One region of the Saliniramus fredricksonii genome, then DNA from elsewhere that is predicted to be linked to it. Evidence: predicted binding sites of a transcription regulator. Region 1 holds the regulator's gene; each other region holds the start of a gene.
What was found. Region 1 encodes LexA, which represses DNA repair genes until DNA is damaged. Its sites were predicted from a motif close to TGTTCNNNNTGTGTTCNG; they were not measured.
Positions count from the first base shown of each region.

Region 2: the regulator LexA is predicted to act here: its motif matches at 3,060-3,077, upstream of GA0071312_RS05885 (single-stranded DNA-binding protein).
Region 3: the regulator LexA is predicted to act here: its motif matches at 1,901-1,918, upstream of uvrA (excinuclease ABC subunit UvrA).

Region 1 is NZ_FMBM01000001.1:438,809-443,944, forward strand. It holds gene GA0071312_RS02020 (ComEC/Rec2 family competence protein) at 1-1,150, shown strand, start outside; gene lexA (transcriptional repressor LexA) at 1,311-2,138, opposite strand; gene GA0071312_RS02030 (IS110 family RNA-guided transposase) at 2,364-3,386, shown strand; gene GA0071312_RS02035 (AMP-binding protein) at 3,782-5,136, shown strand, end outside.
Region 2 is NZ_FMBM01000001.1:1,291,375-1,296,510, reverse strand. It holds gene GA0071312_RS05895 (cation-transporting P-type ATPase) at 1-1,161, opposite strand, end outside; gene GA0071312_RS05890 (sugar kinase) at 1,410-2,381, opposite strand; gene GA0071312_RS05885 (single-stranded DNA-binding protein) at 2,413-2,943, opposite strand; gene GA0071312_RS05880 (alpha-glucosidase family protein) at 3,122-4,783, opposite strand; gene GA0071312_RS05875 (PfkB family carbohydrate kinase) at 4,813-5,136, opposite strand, start outside.
Region 3 is NZ_FMBM01000002.1:1,663,974-1,669,109, reverse strand. It holds gene uvrA (excinuclease ABC subunit UvrA) at 1-1,795, opposite strand, end outside; gene GA0071312_RS14140 (maltotransferase domain-containing protein) at 2,197-5,136, shown strand, end outside.

The DNA.
Region 1 (5,136 bases):
GCCGGCGGGCGTGATCGGCGTACTCCTGATCGGCTTCGGCCTCGACCATTTCGCCTGGCAGGTGATGGGCTTCGGCATTGCGAGGGTGCTCGACGTGGCCCGTTTCGTCGCGGGTTTCGAAGGATCGAACCTGCCCGTCGCGGCTTTCGGCAGCGGCGCGCTGGCACTGATGGTGATCGGCTTGCTCATGGCGACGCTCTTCGTCTCGCCACTGCGACGGCTGGCGGTGATCCCGGCAGGCATCGGCTTTGCGCTCGCCATGACACCGGATCGGCCCGATCTCTATGTCGATCGCAACGGTGCGGGCGCCGCAATCAGGGGCGCGGATGGCAGGCTCGTGCTGCTGGGCCGTCCGAGCGCCTTCGTCACCGCGCAATGGCTGAAGGCCGATGGCGATGCGCGGCTGATGACGGATGCTCCGGAGGATGCCGACGCGTCCCTGCATGCGGGGGTGAACTGCGATCCCCTCGGCTGCACCAAGATTTTCGTCGGCGGGCATGCGGTCGCTTTCGTGATGGATGCGCGCGCCTTCCTGGAGGATTGCACACGCGCGGCGATCATCATTACACCGCTGGAAGCCCCGCCCTCATGCGCCGCGCCACGCGTGATCGATCGCATGACGCTGCAGCGCCATGGTGCAGTCAGTGCGCATTTCGCCAAGAATCTCGGTGCGGATAGGACGCAATTCGCCGCCATGCCGGACGCGCCTGCGGGGAGAGACGGGCCATCCGAGCGGCGAATCGCCGATTCCGACGCCCACCATTCCGATTTCGTGAATTCGCCCTCAGGTGCGGCGCCATTCGAGGGCGTGGTGGTAAGCGGGGGAGCTGACGCAGAACCAGAGCAGGAGACGATCCGGGAAACGACCAGCGGGATGGCTGGGGTCAGGGCGTGGGAGGGGCCTGCCGAGGGCGTCGGCGACAGGCTCGGCGCGGGGCTTGGCGCGGGGCTTGGCGCGTGGCTTGGCGCGTGGCTTGGCGACAGACCTCGCGAAGGGCCCGGCGAGCCGCCTGACGGTCGCGTTGCCGAGACGGGGGTGGCGACGGATGGCGTTGCGGGCGCACCTCGCGCCGATCCGATCAGGCGCTTGACGGGCGTTCGCCGCGCGAACGAAACCCGCCCCTGGCTCTTGCGCAAGACCGATGAATGAGCCCGCGACGACCGCGCGGTCCGAGCCGATAGACTGAACCCATGAAGCTGCGGGCAGCATGCGCTGCGCCAGCACGATGCGCCCGGATCAGCCTGCAGAACGAGTTATCACCCGCGGGCGCCACCCTTTCCCCGGGCGGAGGCGGCGCGGGGCGCCGCTCTCAATAACGGCGCACCAGCGAAACCAGCCGCCCCTGAATCTGGACGCGATCAGGCCCCAGCACGCGTGTTTCATAGGCCGGATTCGCCGCCTCGAGCGCGATCGATGAGCCGCGTCGCCGGAAGCGTTTCAGGGTCGCTTCCTCCGCATCGATCAGCGCAACGATGATATCACCGGTATTGGCGACATCCTGACGCCGGATGACGACGATATCACCATCGAGAATACCCGCCTCGATCATCGAATCGCCGCGCACTTCCAATGCATAATGCTCGCCGCCGGTAATGAAATCGGGCGAGACCGCGATGGTATGCATCGGGTTCTGGATCGCTGAAATCGGCGTGCCCGCCGCAATGCGCCCCATGACGGGGATGTTCACCGCACGCTCGTAATCCTCGTCGGCGAGGGGATTGGGAATATCGGCTTCATCAACGAGACCGCCTTGCCGTGCGTCGTCATGATCACGCCCTTTGCCAACCCCAGCCTTGCCGCCCTTGACCTTGCCGCCCTCGACCTTGCCGCCCTCCCCCTTGCCGCCCTCGACGACACTCGGCGAGAACCCGCCGCGCGGAGCGCCGACAGCGGAACCGGCGCCTCCGAGCGGACGCTGCAAAGTCTCGGGCATGCGCAGAATTTCGAGCGCCCGCGCGCGATAGGGCAGCCGCCGGATGAACCCACGCTCTTCCAGCGCCGTAATCAGACGGTGAATGCCGGATTTCGACTTCAGATCCAGCGCATCCTTCATCTCGTCAAAGGATGGCGGCACGCCCGATTCGCGCATGCGTTCATGGATGAAGGTCAGCAATTCGTGCTGCTTACGCGTGAGCATGGTTCCGCCTTGCGATTCGAGATCAAACAAATCACGAACACATTACGGGTTCCCACTGTGTTCCGCAAGTCTCACCCACCCGATGTTACGCATTTTTTGCAAAAAACAATTCAAGATCAAAAATCTGTAACAGCCCGGGATTGATGGAGTGGATGCCCCCACCCGACGGCATCGCAATGTGCCAAAATGGTGATGCTGAAGTCATCACAGAAGGAGGAGGCATCCATGGGTGAGATTAGCATCGTTGGCGTCGACCTGGCAAAGCAGGTTCTCCAGGTTCATGGGGCAACGGCCGATGGACAGGTGCTGTTCCGCAAGAAGCTGTCACGGGCGCAGTTTGCGAAGTTCATGGCGTCGCTGCCGCCTTGTGTGGTGGCGATGGAGGCATGCGCAACGGCGCACTATTGGGGTCGTGAGCTCTCCCGTCTGGGTCATGAAGTGCGGCTGATCCCGCCCATTTACGTGAAGCCCTTCGTCAAGCGGCAAAAAAACGATGCCGCTGATGCTGAGGCCGTGGCGGAAGCAGCACAGCGTCCGACCATGCGTACCGTTGCGGTGAAGACCGCGGACCAACAAGCCCGGGCGATGCTGTTCCGCACCCGGGACCTGCTGGTTGGCCAGCGAACCCGTCTGGTGAATGCACTACGCGGGCATCTTGCTGAGCACGGCATCATCATCGGTCAAGGCGTTGGGAATATCGCTCGCTTTGCTGCCTGTCTCGATCAGGACACGCTTCCGGACCTGGTTCGCGATCTCGGGCGGCTTTACCTCGATCAGATTGCTCAGATCAGCGACGAGATCGGCAAGCTGGACAAGCGGATCACAACTGCAGCCAGGGAAAACAGCACAGCACGCCGGCTGCAGACCATGCCGGGAATCGGCCCGGTCTGCGCCATGGCGATTGCATCCTTTGCACCGGAGATGCGGGAATTCCGCCGTAGTCGCGATTTTGCAGCGTGGCTTGGCCTCGTTCCACGACAGCACTCCTCCGGTGGCAAGCAGAAGCTTGGCCGCACTTCCAAGATGGGTCAGCGCGATATTCGACGCCTGCTGATCATCGGCGCCATGTCTGTCGTGCATTGGAGGGGCCGGCACGGTGGCCGTCCGGGATCGTGGTTATCGCGCATGCTCGCACGCAAACCACGCAAACTGGTCGCCATCGCACTGGCGAACAAAATGGCGCGTATGATCTGGGCCATGCTCGCCGGCGAGACTGATTACAGGGATCCGACCGGCGCGATCTGCTGAACGCGGCTGTCGGAGCCTCGGGGATGTGAGGAGGGCAATGACCTGAATGGGCAAATGATCGATCAGATCCGGGTCGGGTAAACCAGTGGAGTGCAACGAGCCTCGAGCTCGCCCTATTGATTTGGTACCTGATCCGCGTATCACCATCCCGGCCCGCGGCGTGCGAAAGCCGCACTTGTGAGGCCTGAAACATGACCGCACCCGATCACGCGCTCAGACAGGCAAAAAAATCCTTGCATCAAAGGGGGCATCCAAACATGCACTCCCGCTGATCGTCGCACCAGTTTGTTCACCGCGGCAGCGCTTTCCGGCTTTGAAGAATGCGCATTCGATTCTATTCTGGGCTGATGAACGACAGTCCAGCAACCTCCACCGCGATCAGTCGCGACTCGGCGATGACCGGCGACGCCCCGGCTTTCACCGGCACCGCTGGCACGCGCCGGCATCTGTTTCAGGCGCTGGTCGACGCGAAACGCGCCTTTGGCGGCAAGACCGTCATCCTCGAAGACGCCCAGCGCCAGCCACTGACCTATAGCCGCCTCGTGATCGGCGCCCGCGCCCTCGGGCGCAAGCTCGTTGCGGATACGCAACCGGGCGAGCGGATCGGCGTGTTCCTGCCCAGTGTGCAGGCCACGGCCGTCACCTTCTTCGGCCTGCATGCCTTTGCCCGTGTGCCGGCGATGCTGAACTTCACCGCCGGCCCCGCCAATCTGAAAGCCGCCTGCGAGATCGCCGCGATCGGCACCATCGTCACGTCGCGCAAGTTCATCGACGAAGGCAAGCTCGACGATGCCCTCGCGGCGATCGCGCCGGGGCGGCGGGTGATCTATCTTGAAGACATACGCGGTCAGGTCAGCAGCCTCGACAAGGCGCGCGCGGCAGCCGAGAGCCTGTTCGCCGGAGCGCTGGCGAAGCGAACCGGGCCGACCCCGGATGACGAGGGGGTGATCCTCTTCACGTCGGGCTCCGAGGGCAGGCCGAAGGCCGTCGTGCTCTCGCATGCCAATCTTCTGTCGAATGCGGGCCAGGTGATGCAGCATGCCGAAGGCGTGCTCAGCCGGGACGATATCTTCTTCAACCCGCTGCCGGTGTTCCATTCCTTCGGCCTGACGGCGGGACTGATCCTGCCCGTGATCCACGGCATCCGCGCCTTCCTTTATCCGAGCCCGCTGCATTACAAGCAGGTGCCCAGGCTGATCGAGAGCGCGAAGGCGACCTTCCTGCTCGCCACGGACACGTTCCTGCAGGGCTATGCCCGCGCCGCCGGCGATGTCGACATGTCCTCGGTCCGTTATATCGTCGCCGGAGCCGAACGTGTGCGCGAGGAGACACAGCGGCTGTGGAAGCGTTACGACGCGATGATCCTCGAGGGTTACGGCGCGACGGAATGCGCCCCGGTCATCGCCTGCAATCTGCCCCAGCGTCACCGGCACGGCTCGGTCGGGCCCTTCCTGCCGGGCATCCGCTGGAAACTGACGCCCGTGGAGGGCATCAAGCGCGGCGGACGACTTTCGATCGCCGGCCCCAACGTCATGGCCGGCTATATCGATCCGGATGATCCCACGCGGCTGATCCCGCCGGAAGACGGCTGGCACGATACCGGGGACATCATCCTGATCGAGGATGGTTTCGTCACGATTCGCGGGCGGGCCAAGCGCTTCGCCAAGATCGGCGGCGAAATGATCTCGCTCGCCGCCGTCGAGACGATGATCCAGGAATTGTGGCCCGACGACACCCATGTCGTCGTGGC
Region 2 (5,136 bases), 850 kb from region 1:
CACGGTCTTTACCGTCATCTCGTTGCGCGTGAGCGTGCCGGTCTTGTCGGCGCAGATCGTGGTGACCGAGCCCAAAGTCTCGACGGCGGGCAGGCGGCGGATGATGGCGTTGCGCCGCGCCATGCGCTCGACACCGATGGCGAGCGTCACCGTCATCACGGCGGGCAGGCCTTCGGGAATGGCGGCGACCGCGATGGAGACGGCAGCGAAGAACATCTCCGCCCAGTCGCGTCCCCAGATCAGCACGCCGACCGCGAAAGTCAGCGCGGCGATGCCCAGAATGACGACGGAAAGCACCTTGGTGAAGGCATCGAGGCGCTGCATCAGCGGCGTCCTGAGCGTCTCGACATCCTTCAGCAGCCCGCTGATACGCCCGATCTCGGTCCGGTCACCGATCGCCGTGACGACGCCGGTCGCGATCCCCGCCGTGACCAGTGTGCCGGAATAGGCCATGCACAGGCGGTCGCCGAGATCGGCATTCTCCTCGACCGGATCGGTCTTCTTCTCGACGGCGGTCGATTCGCCGGTCAGCGCCGCTTCCTGCGTCTGCAGGTTCCTGATCCTGATCAGCCGCAGATCGGCAGGCACCCGGTCACCTGCTTCGAGATGGACGATATCGCCGGGGACGAGCTCCTTCGCGTCGATCTTGCGTTTCCTGCCCCCGCGCCGGGCGAAGGCGTCGCTGGAGAGGATGTCGCGCACGCTCTCCAGCGCCTGCTCGGCGCGGCCTTCCTGAATGAAGCCGATGATGGCGATGATCAGGACGACGGCAAAGATGACGCCGCTGTCGAGCCATTCGCCGAGCAGCGCCGTGACCACACCCGCCACGAGCAGCAGATAGATGAAGAGATTGTCGAACTGGCTGATGAAGCGCTGCAGCATGGTGCGCTGCGCGCCCTGGGAAAGCTGGTTCCGACCGAAGCTCTCGCGGCGCTTCTCGATCGCGTCTGGCGAAAGCCCCTCATCCGCATCGACGGCCAGCGCCCGCAGCGTGTCGTCGATGGACTCGGCATGCCATTTGCGCGTGTCTATATCCGCGCGCTGCGGATTGCCATCGGCACCGGAACCAGTGGCTCGTGGCGGTTGCCCGCTGCTGGATTCCGCAGCGATATGGACTTGCTCAGGAGATTCCCGATCGGCATGCGCGGTCTTGTCGGACATTGGCTCTCCGTCATCAATCTGTAGCACGCCTGCTGCGAAGACGCGGCAGGGCGTAAAAGAGTTCCGCGATGATCGTGCGATCCGGCAACGGGATCCCGCGATGCGTGAGCGAAACCACGGCAGGCGTGCTCCCGCTCGCCGCATTGCACTGCAACATGCCACGCTACGACCCGGATCGGAAGTCGGCACAAACCCGGTCATCGCGGATCGGCTGCGCTCTGCCGGAACGCGACCGGTTCGTCAGCGGCTCAGCCGCCCCCGTCAGCAGATAAGTTTGCGCCGGCGGCCTCGACCGCCGCGCGATCGGGCAAGGGCGCGATCGCGCCGTATCCGGTGGTCGAGAGCGCGGCGGCGATACAGGCATACTGCCCGGCGGCGAAAGGATCACCGGTTTCCTGAAGATGCACCAGAAAGGCGGCATCGAAGGCATCGCCGGCCCCCGTCGCATCGCGCGCCGTGACCGGAAAGGCCGGGATGCGGCGGCGCGCATGCGGCGTGGCGATGATCGCGCCCTGCGCGCCCAGCGTCATCGCGACGATGGCGCAACCACCCTCCAGACAATGATCGAGCAGAGCCTCGGGATCGCGCGTGCCGAAAATCTTCGCCGCATCCTCGTGACCGGGCAATGCGATGTCGCACAGCCGCAAAGCCTCGCGGATGATCGCGCGGGCGCGCGGCAGCGGCCACAGGGCAAGGCGCAGATTGGTATCATAGGCGATGCGTGCGCCGGCCTCGCGCGCCAGTGCCATGGCTTCGAAACCGGTATCGCAGGCCGCGAGCGAAATGCCCTGGCTGATTGCCGAGAGATGCAGGATGCGCGTCGATGCCAGCGCGGCGCGCGCCGCGTCGTCGAGCGCGTAGCGCGTCGCGGCGGAGGATGCGCGCAGATAGGCGAAGCGGTGCCCCTGTGCGCCGCCATGCTCGACGAGATAGGCTCCCGTCGGCGCCTGCGGGTCGCGCCGCACGCAGGCCGTATCGACACCCTCGCGCGCCCAGAGCGCCATGACGTCGTCGCCGAAAGCATCCGCGCCGAGCGCGCCCAGAAAGCCGGTCCGGGCCCCGAGCCGCGCCGCCGCGACGGCGACATTGGAGACGTCGCCGCCGAAACCGCGCAGGCAGCGATCATCGCTTGCATCCGCGTTGAACTCGATCAGCGGCTCGCCGAGCGCGAGCAGATCGAAACGCGCGTCGTGATCAGCACAAGCGCTCGCCGGCCCCATCGCTCACCTTCACGGTTGACCCGCCCGGATGTCAGAACGGGATGTCATCGTCGAGATCATCGTAGCGCGAACCGCCGCCACCGCCACCGGAGCCACTGCCGCCGGAACCGGCGCGGGCGGGACGGTTCTCCATTGGCGAGGAGCGGCCGAACTCGTCCCCGCCACCGCCATAACCGCCGTCATCACGCTCGCCACCACCGCCGCCGCCGCCGCGGGAATCGAGAATGGTGAGTTCGCCGCGATAGCGCTGCAGCACGATCTCGGTGGAATAACGATCCGCGCCGCTCTGGTCCTGCCATTTGCGGGTCTGGAGCTGGCCCTCGATATATACCTTCGTGCCCTTCTTGAGATATTGCTCGGCAATGCGCCCGAGCGGCTCGTTGAAGATCACCACGGAATGCCATTCCGTGCGCTCGCGCCGCTCACCGCTCTGCTTGTCGCGCCAGGTCTCGGAGGTCGCGATGCGCAGATTGACGACCGGATCGCCATTGCCGGTGCGCCGCACCTCCGGATCGCGGCCCAGATTGCCGACGATTATGACCTTGTTCACGCTGCCCGCCATCCGAGCCTCCTTCGATCCGTTGACGCCTGTTACCTTGGTTCTGACGCCTGCCGCGCCAAACGACAAGACGTCCCGGGCCCTGTCCCCATCGGAATTTCAAACCCGCCTCATACGCATGTTCTATATATGTTCTAGACTCAACGCAACCCCCGCGCCCATTTCGCAACCCCGCACCGCGCTACGCCGCCGCCCGCAACAGCGCCACACCGAACGGAGGCAGGCTGATGCCGCCATCCGGCGAGGCCGTCGCCTCGAAACCGCGCAGCGCGACGGGGGCGCCCAATCCGTCGGGCGCCAGATTGGCGAGAATCTCCCGCGTCAGCGCCTGCGCCTGTGCGCTCAGGTTGAACAGGCAGAGAATGCCTTCGCCGTCCTTCTCGCGCCGGAATGCGAGAATGGCTTCGGGCGCATCGAGAAAGCGCAGCCCGCCCTCGCGCATGGCCGGCTCGTTGCGCCGCCAGTGCAGGAAACGGCGCACCCGCGCATGGCCGGAATCGGGGTCGTCTGCCTGCTGGTCAACCGCGCGCAAGTGATGCGCGTGCGGGATCGGCAGCCAGGGCGTGCCGGCGCTGAACCCGGCCTGCGGCGCGCCTGCCTGCCAGGGCATCGGCGTGCGGCAGCCGTCGCGCCCCGGCTGGTCGGGCCAGAAGCGGATGCCGTAGGGATCCTGCATCGCCTCCGGTGGGATATCCGCCTCGGTGAGCCCCAGTTCCTCCCCCTGATACAGGCAGGAGCCGCCGCCGAGGCTGGTGACGAGAGCCGCGACGAGAGCCGCCCCGGCATCGGGATCGGCCTCGAGCTGCAGCCGCGTGACCGCGCGCACGACGTCGTGATTGGCCAGCGCCCAGCAGGGCCAGCCCGTGCCGATGGCACCGCGGACCTCCTCCACCACCCGCCGGATCGCCCGCGCCGTGAAGGGGGCGGAGAGCAATTCGAAGGAATACGCCATATGCAGCCGCCGGCCCGCCTCGGTATAGGCCGCCGTGGTCGCCATGACGTCGCGGTCGGGCCCGATCTCGCCGAACATCGCCGCACCGGGATAGCGGTCGGTGAGGCGGCGCAGATCCTCCAGAAAGGCGAGATTCTCCGGGCGAGTCTTGGAATAGACGTGATCCTGATAGGCGTACGGATTGGTGCGCGCCAGCCCCGCCACGGCGCGCTCCTGCGGCAGGGGCGGGTTGTCGCGCAGTTCCGCGTCGTGAAAATAGAAATTCACCACATCGAGCCGGAACCCGTCGACCCCGCGATCGAGCCAGAACCGCGCCACGTCGAGCGCGGCCTCGCGAACCTGCGGATTGTGGAAGTTCAGATCCGGCTGGGAGGCGAGGAAATTGTGCAGATAATATTGCCGGCGCCGCGAATCCCATTCCCAGGCCGGACCGCCGAAGATCGACAGCCAGTTGTTGGGCGGGGTTCCGTCCGGCTTCGGATCGGCCCAGACATACCAGTCCGCCTTCGGGTTGTCGCGGCTGGCGCGGCTTTCGCGAAACCAGGGATGGCGATTGGAGCTGTGCGAGAGCACCAGATCGATGATCACGCGCAGGCCCTGCTCATGCGCTGCAGCGATCAGCGCGTCGCAATCGGCGCGTGTGCCGAAGATCGGATCGACATCGCAATAATCAGCGACATCATAGCCGAAATCCTCCATCGGCGAGACGAAGAACGGCGAGATCCAGATCGCATCCGCACCCAGATCGGCCACGTAATCGAGCCGCGCGGTAATGCCGGCGAGATCACCGATCCCGTCGCCGTTGCTGTCGAGGAAAGAGCGCGGATAGATATGGTAGACCACGGCATGGCGCCACCAGTTCGGATCACTCGGACTCAGCTGTTTCGCCATCAGGCTGCCTCTTGCGCAATCATAAGCTCTCACGAAACGACCGCATCGCCGATGTGTTGCATGATCGATGCGTGATCGGGCGGATCGGCGCCGGCACGGGTGCAGTTCAGCGCCGCCGCGCTCGCAGCATAGGCGAGCGGGAAGCGCATCGCATCCGGGGCGCAGGCGCCAAGACCCGCACGATCGAAGGGACCGTAGCGGGCCAAAGCCGCCAGAAATGCGGCATGGAAACTGTCTCCTGCGCCCACCGCATCGACGACCCTCACCTGCGGCGGGCGCACGGTCAGCATGAAATCGCGATGATGCAGCCGCGCGCCGTTGCCGCCATCCGTGACGATGACGAGGGCGGGGCC
Region 3 (5,136 bases), on a different contig from region 1:
CGACGACGATGACGGTATTGCCCAGGTCGCGCAGGCGCCTGAGCGTGCCGAGCAGGCGCTCGTTGTCGCGCTGGTGCAGGCCGATCGAGGGCTCGTCGAGCACATAGAGCACGCCGGTCAGCCCCGAGCCGATCTGCGAGGCGAGGCGGATACGCTGGCTCTCACCACCCGACAACGTGCCGGAGGCGCGCGCGAGCGTGAGATATTCGAGGCCGACATCGAGCAGGAAGCGCAATCGCTCGATGATTTCCTTGAGGATACGCGCGGCGATCTCGTTCTGCTTGGTGTCGAGCCGCTCGGGGAGGGCGGTGAACCATGCATGCGCCTCGCGCACCGACAGGCGGGTGACGTCGCCGATATCGCTGGCGTCGATCTTCACCGCGAGCGCCTCGGGCTTGAGCCGCTTGCCGCCACATGCCGCGCAGGGGGTCGCCGCCATGTAGCGGCTGATCTCGTCGCGCGACCAGTCGCTCTCGGTCTCGCGATAGCGCCGCTCCAGATTGGTGACGACGCCCTCGAAGGGTTTGCGCACCTCGTAGGAGCGCAGGCCGTCATCATAGGCGAAACGGATCGATTCACCGCCGGAGCCGTAGAGGATCGCCTCACGCGCCTTTTCCGGGATCTCGTCCCATGGCGCGGTCATCTTGAACCCGTAATGCTTCGCCATCGCTTCCAGCGTCTGACCGTAATAGGGCGAGGTCGATTTCGCCCAGGGCGCGATCGCCCCCTTCTTGAGGCTCGCGCGCGGATCGGGCACGACCAGCGCCGGGTCGATGCGCATTTCGTGACCAATCCCATCGCATTCCGGGCAGGCGCCGGTGGGGTTGTTGAAGGAGAACAGGCGCGGCTCGATTTCCGGAATGGTAAAACCGGAGACCGGGCAGGCGAATTTCGCCGAGAAGACGAGCCGGCGCGGGGCACCCTTGTCGTCCTTCTCGTCGGCAAATTCCACGAAGGCGATCCCGTCGGCGAGTTCGAGCGCCGTCTCGAAGGATTCGGCCAGGCGTGGCGCCATGTCCGGGCGCACCACGATGCGATCGACCACCACGTCGATATCGTGCTTGTATTTCTTGTCGAGGGCGGGGGCGTCGTCAATCTCGTAGAAACTGCCGTCTATCTTGACGCGCTGGAAGCCCTTCTTCTGAAATTCCGCCAGTTCCTTGCGATACTCGCCCTTGCGCCCGCGCACCACCGGCGCGAGCAGATAGAGCCGCGTCTTCTCCGGCAGGGCGAGCACCCGGTCGACCATCTGGCTCACGGTCTGGCTCTCGATGGGCAGGCCCGTGGCGGGCGAGTAGGGGATGCCGACACGCGCCCAGAGCAGGCGCATATAGTCGTAGATCTCGGTGACGGTGCCGACCGTGGAGCGCGGGTTCTTCGAGGTGGTCTTCTGCTCGATGGAAATGGCCGGCGAGAGCCCGTCGATCTGGTCAACATCGGGCTTTTGCATCATTTCGAGGAACTGCCGCGCATAGGCCGACAGCGATTCGACGTAGCGCCGCTGCCCCTCGGCATAGATCGTGTCGAAGGCAAGCGACGACTTGCCCGAGCCCGACAGGCCCGTGAAGACGACGAGCCGGTCGCGCGGCAGCATCAGATCGACATTCTTCAGGTTATGCTCGCGCGCGCCCGTCACCGAAATGACGCGGGCATGCGGGTCGCCGGCCCGGGCGCGGTCGAACAGCGCATCGATCTCGCCACTGCCCGAACCGCGCACCGGCGCCACGCGCGTGCTCTTCCCGGTGGCGCGCGCGCGTGCAGGTTTCTTCGCTTTCGATGAGGTGGTCGAGGGCATGGTCGAAGCTCTGGGTTCGTCGGATCGGAACGCAAGCGTATTTCGCAACGCGGCACCAGCGGGTCACATAGTGCACGGGCCGCGTCAAGGCGACCCCGGAAACTCTAGAACAAATCACGTACAACGAGCAAGTGCGTGAATGCGGTCTTCGTAATGCCGTCGCGGGTCCTGATCGCGTACGTACCGGCAACCATGCCTTGTCATTGGCATCGCTTTGGAACACTGGCCGCATTCACCTGTTGATATAAAAGGAAAAACGAGGTGGCTGGTGCAAGCCGAGGCAGCACGTTATTTCAGCAATCCGGCTCAAACAGAGCATCCCGTTCGTCGCATACCCGCGCTATCATCGCTGCGAATCGGCAGCATCACAGCGTTTGCAACCAAGAGGGACCATGGCCAGAATGCCGTCATCTGCACATCCGCGTATCTATTACCTCCACCATCGCGCGGTCGGAGCGCACGATGCGTTGGGCGGTTGGCTGGATCACGCCCGGGATCTCGGCTTCGACCATGTGGCGCTCGCGCCGCTCTTCCGTGCGGGGCGTACAGGCGATGTCTTCTTTCCCGTCGATCATGATGCTGCGGATGAGGGGCTGGGCTTCACCGACGCGCTGCCGCTCGCGCTGGAGCACATCGCGCGCGAGGCTCAGAGCCGGGGGCTTTCGCTGCTGATCGATTTCGCGCCCCAGCAATTCGCGCTGGAGCATCCCGAGGTGGAAGCGGCACCGGATCGCTTCACGGTGCGGCGTGAGGTGGCGGGCGGGCCGGTCGATCCGCGCCGCCCGGCCACGGCGCAGGGGGCGGCCTGGTCGCGGCTCGATGCAGATGCGATCGCATGGCTGAAGGCCTATTGGGAGCCCCGGATCGCCGCCTGGGCACAGGCCGGGGTGAAGGGTTTTCGTGCTGTACGTCCCAACGCGGCATCGGCTGATCTGTGGCGCTGGGTCATTGAGACAATGCGCGCGCATCGCCCGGACGCGCTCGTCATTGCCGATCCGACGGGCCTTCCGCGTTCTGACGCGCTCGGGCTTGCCGGCTGCGGCTTCGATTACCTTCTCTCCTCGTTGCCGTGGTGGGACGGGCGCGCGCCCTGGCTCGTCGAGGAACATGCGGCCCTGTCCGCCATCGCGCCGGTCATGACCATGCCGGAAGCGCCCTTCGCCACCCGTCTGGCGGAGCGCATCGGGGATGCGCGGGGGCTGCTGCCGGCCTATGACCGTGCCTTGCGGCTCGCGGCGGGGCTCGGCTGCGGCATGCTGATGCCGATGGGTTTCGAGCACGCGGCCCGCCGCCCGCTTGATGCGATCGAGAGCCGTCCGGAGGATGGCGCGCAGATGGCCCAGGAAGCGCCGGCAGAGATCGCGCAGCGCGTGCGCGATATCAACGCCCTGATCGCGACGATTCCGGCGCTCGCGCAGCCGGGCCTTCTGCGCGCGCTGACCGGCCCCTCCGCCCAGGCGACGGGGATCCTGCGCACGCCGGCTGATCCGCGCGTCGCGCAGGAAGCCCTGCTCGTGCTCGTCAATCCCGATCTGCATGAGGGTCACGATGTCGGCGCGACCAAGCTGCGGGCGCAGATGGGTGGGGAATTTGCCGGTTTCGTGCCGCTCGAGGGCGGTGACGCCAGCGATTCAGCCGGCGATACCTTCACTCTCGAGCCCGGCGCGGTGCTGCTCGCGAAAGCGACGCGTGCGAAGCCCGTGAAACTCCCCCGCGCCACCGGCAAGCGCGCCGCCAAGGCGGCGGGAGCGGCGCCGCGCATTGTCATCGAGGCCCTGTCGCCCTGTATCGATCAGGGGCGCTATCCGGTGAAACGCATCGTCGGCGATTCCATCACGGTGGAGGCCGATGCCTTCATGGACGGCCACGAGGTGCTTGGCGTCGAACTGCGCTGGCGCGCGCTCGACGAGGATCTCTGGCGCACGGCCCCGATGTTGCCGCAGGGCAATGACCGCTTTCGCGCGGCGCTGCATCTGGAACGGATGGGGCGGCACGAATACGTTGTCGAGGCCTGGTTCGACCGCTATGCGACCCATGCGCGCGATCTCGGCAAGAAGAGTGATGCCGGGGTGGATATCGCCCTCGACCTGAAGGAGGGGCGGCTGCTGGTCGAAGCGGCGCGGGGGCGCGCCAAGGGCGATCTGAAGGCGCGGCTCACCGATATTCTCGTCGATCTCGATCATGCCGATCAGGCCGGGCAGGTCGAGATCCTGCTCAGTATCGAGGCCCGCGCGCTGATGCAGGAGGCCGATGATCGCCCGTTCAGGGTACAGAGCGTGGTCCAGCCGGTCGATGCGGAGCGCCAGCAGGCCCTGTTCGCGAGCTGGTACGAGATCTTCCCGCGCTCGCAGACGGATGATCCGGCCCGCCATGGCACCCTGCGCGACGTAATCCCGCAATTGCCACGTGTGCGCGACATGGGCTTCGACGTGCTTTATTTCACGCCGATCCACCCGATCGGACGCAAGAACCGCAAGGGCCGCAACAATACGCTCACGCCGGGGCCCGACGATGTCGGCTCGCCCTATGCGATCGGCTCGGAGGATGGCGGGCATGACGCGCTGCATCCCGAGCTCGGCACGCTGGAGGATTTCAGGGCCTTGCGCGACGCGGCGATGGCGCACGGGCTCGAACTCGCGCTCGATTTCGCCATCCAGTGCTCGCCGGATCACCCCTGGCTGAGAGAGCATCCCGGCTGGTTCGATTATCGCCCCGACGGCACGATCAAATATGCGGAGAACCCGCCGAAAAAATACGAGGACATCGTCAATGTCGATTTCTACAAGGACGAGGCGATCCCCGATCTCTGGCTCGCGCTGCGCGACGTCGTGCTGTTCTGGGTCGGGGAGGGGGTAAAGACGTTTCGCGTCGACAATCCGCACACCAAGCCGCTTCCCTTCTGGGAATGGATGATCGGGGAGGTGCGCACGCGCCATCCCGACGTGATCTTCCTCTCCGAGGCCTTCACCCGGCCCAGGATGATGTACCATCTGGCCAAGGTGGGTTTCTCGCAAAGCTATACCTACTTCACCTGGCGCAATACCAAATACGAGCTGCAGAGCTATCTGGAGGAGTTGGCACAGGAGGCGCCGAAGGATTTTTACCGGCCGCATTTCTTCGTCAACACGCCCGATATCAACCCGGTCTACCTGCAGCGCTCGGGCCGCGCCGGCTTCCTCGTGCGTGCCTGTCTCGCGGCGACGCTGTCGGGGCTGTGGGGCGTGTATTCCGGCTATGAACTGCTCGAATCCGAGCCGGTTCCGGGCAAGGAGGAATACAAGGATTCGGAGAAATACGAGATCCGCGTGCGCGACTGGAATGCACCGGGCAATATCGTGCCC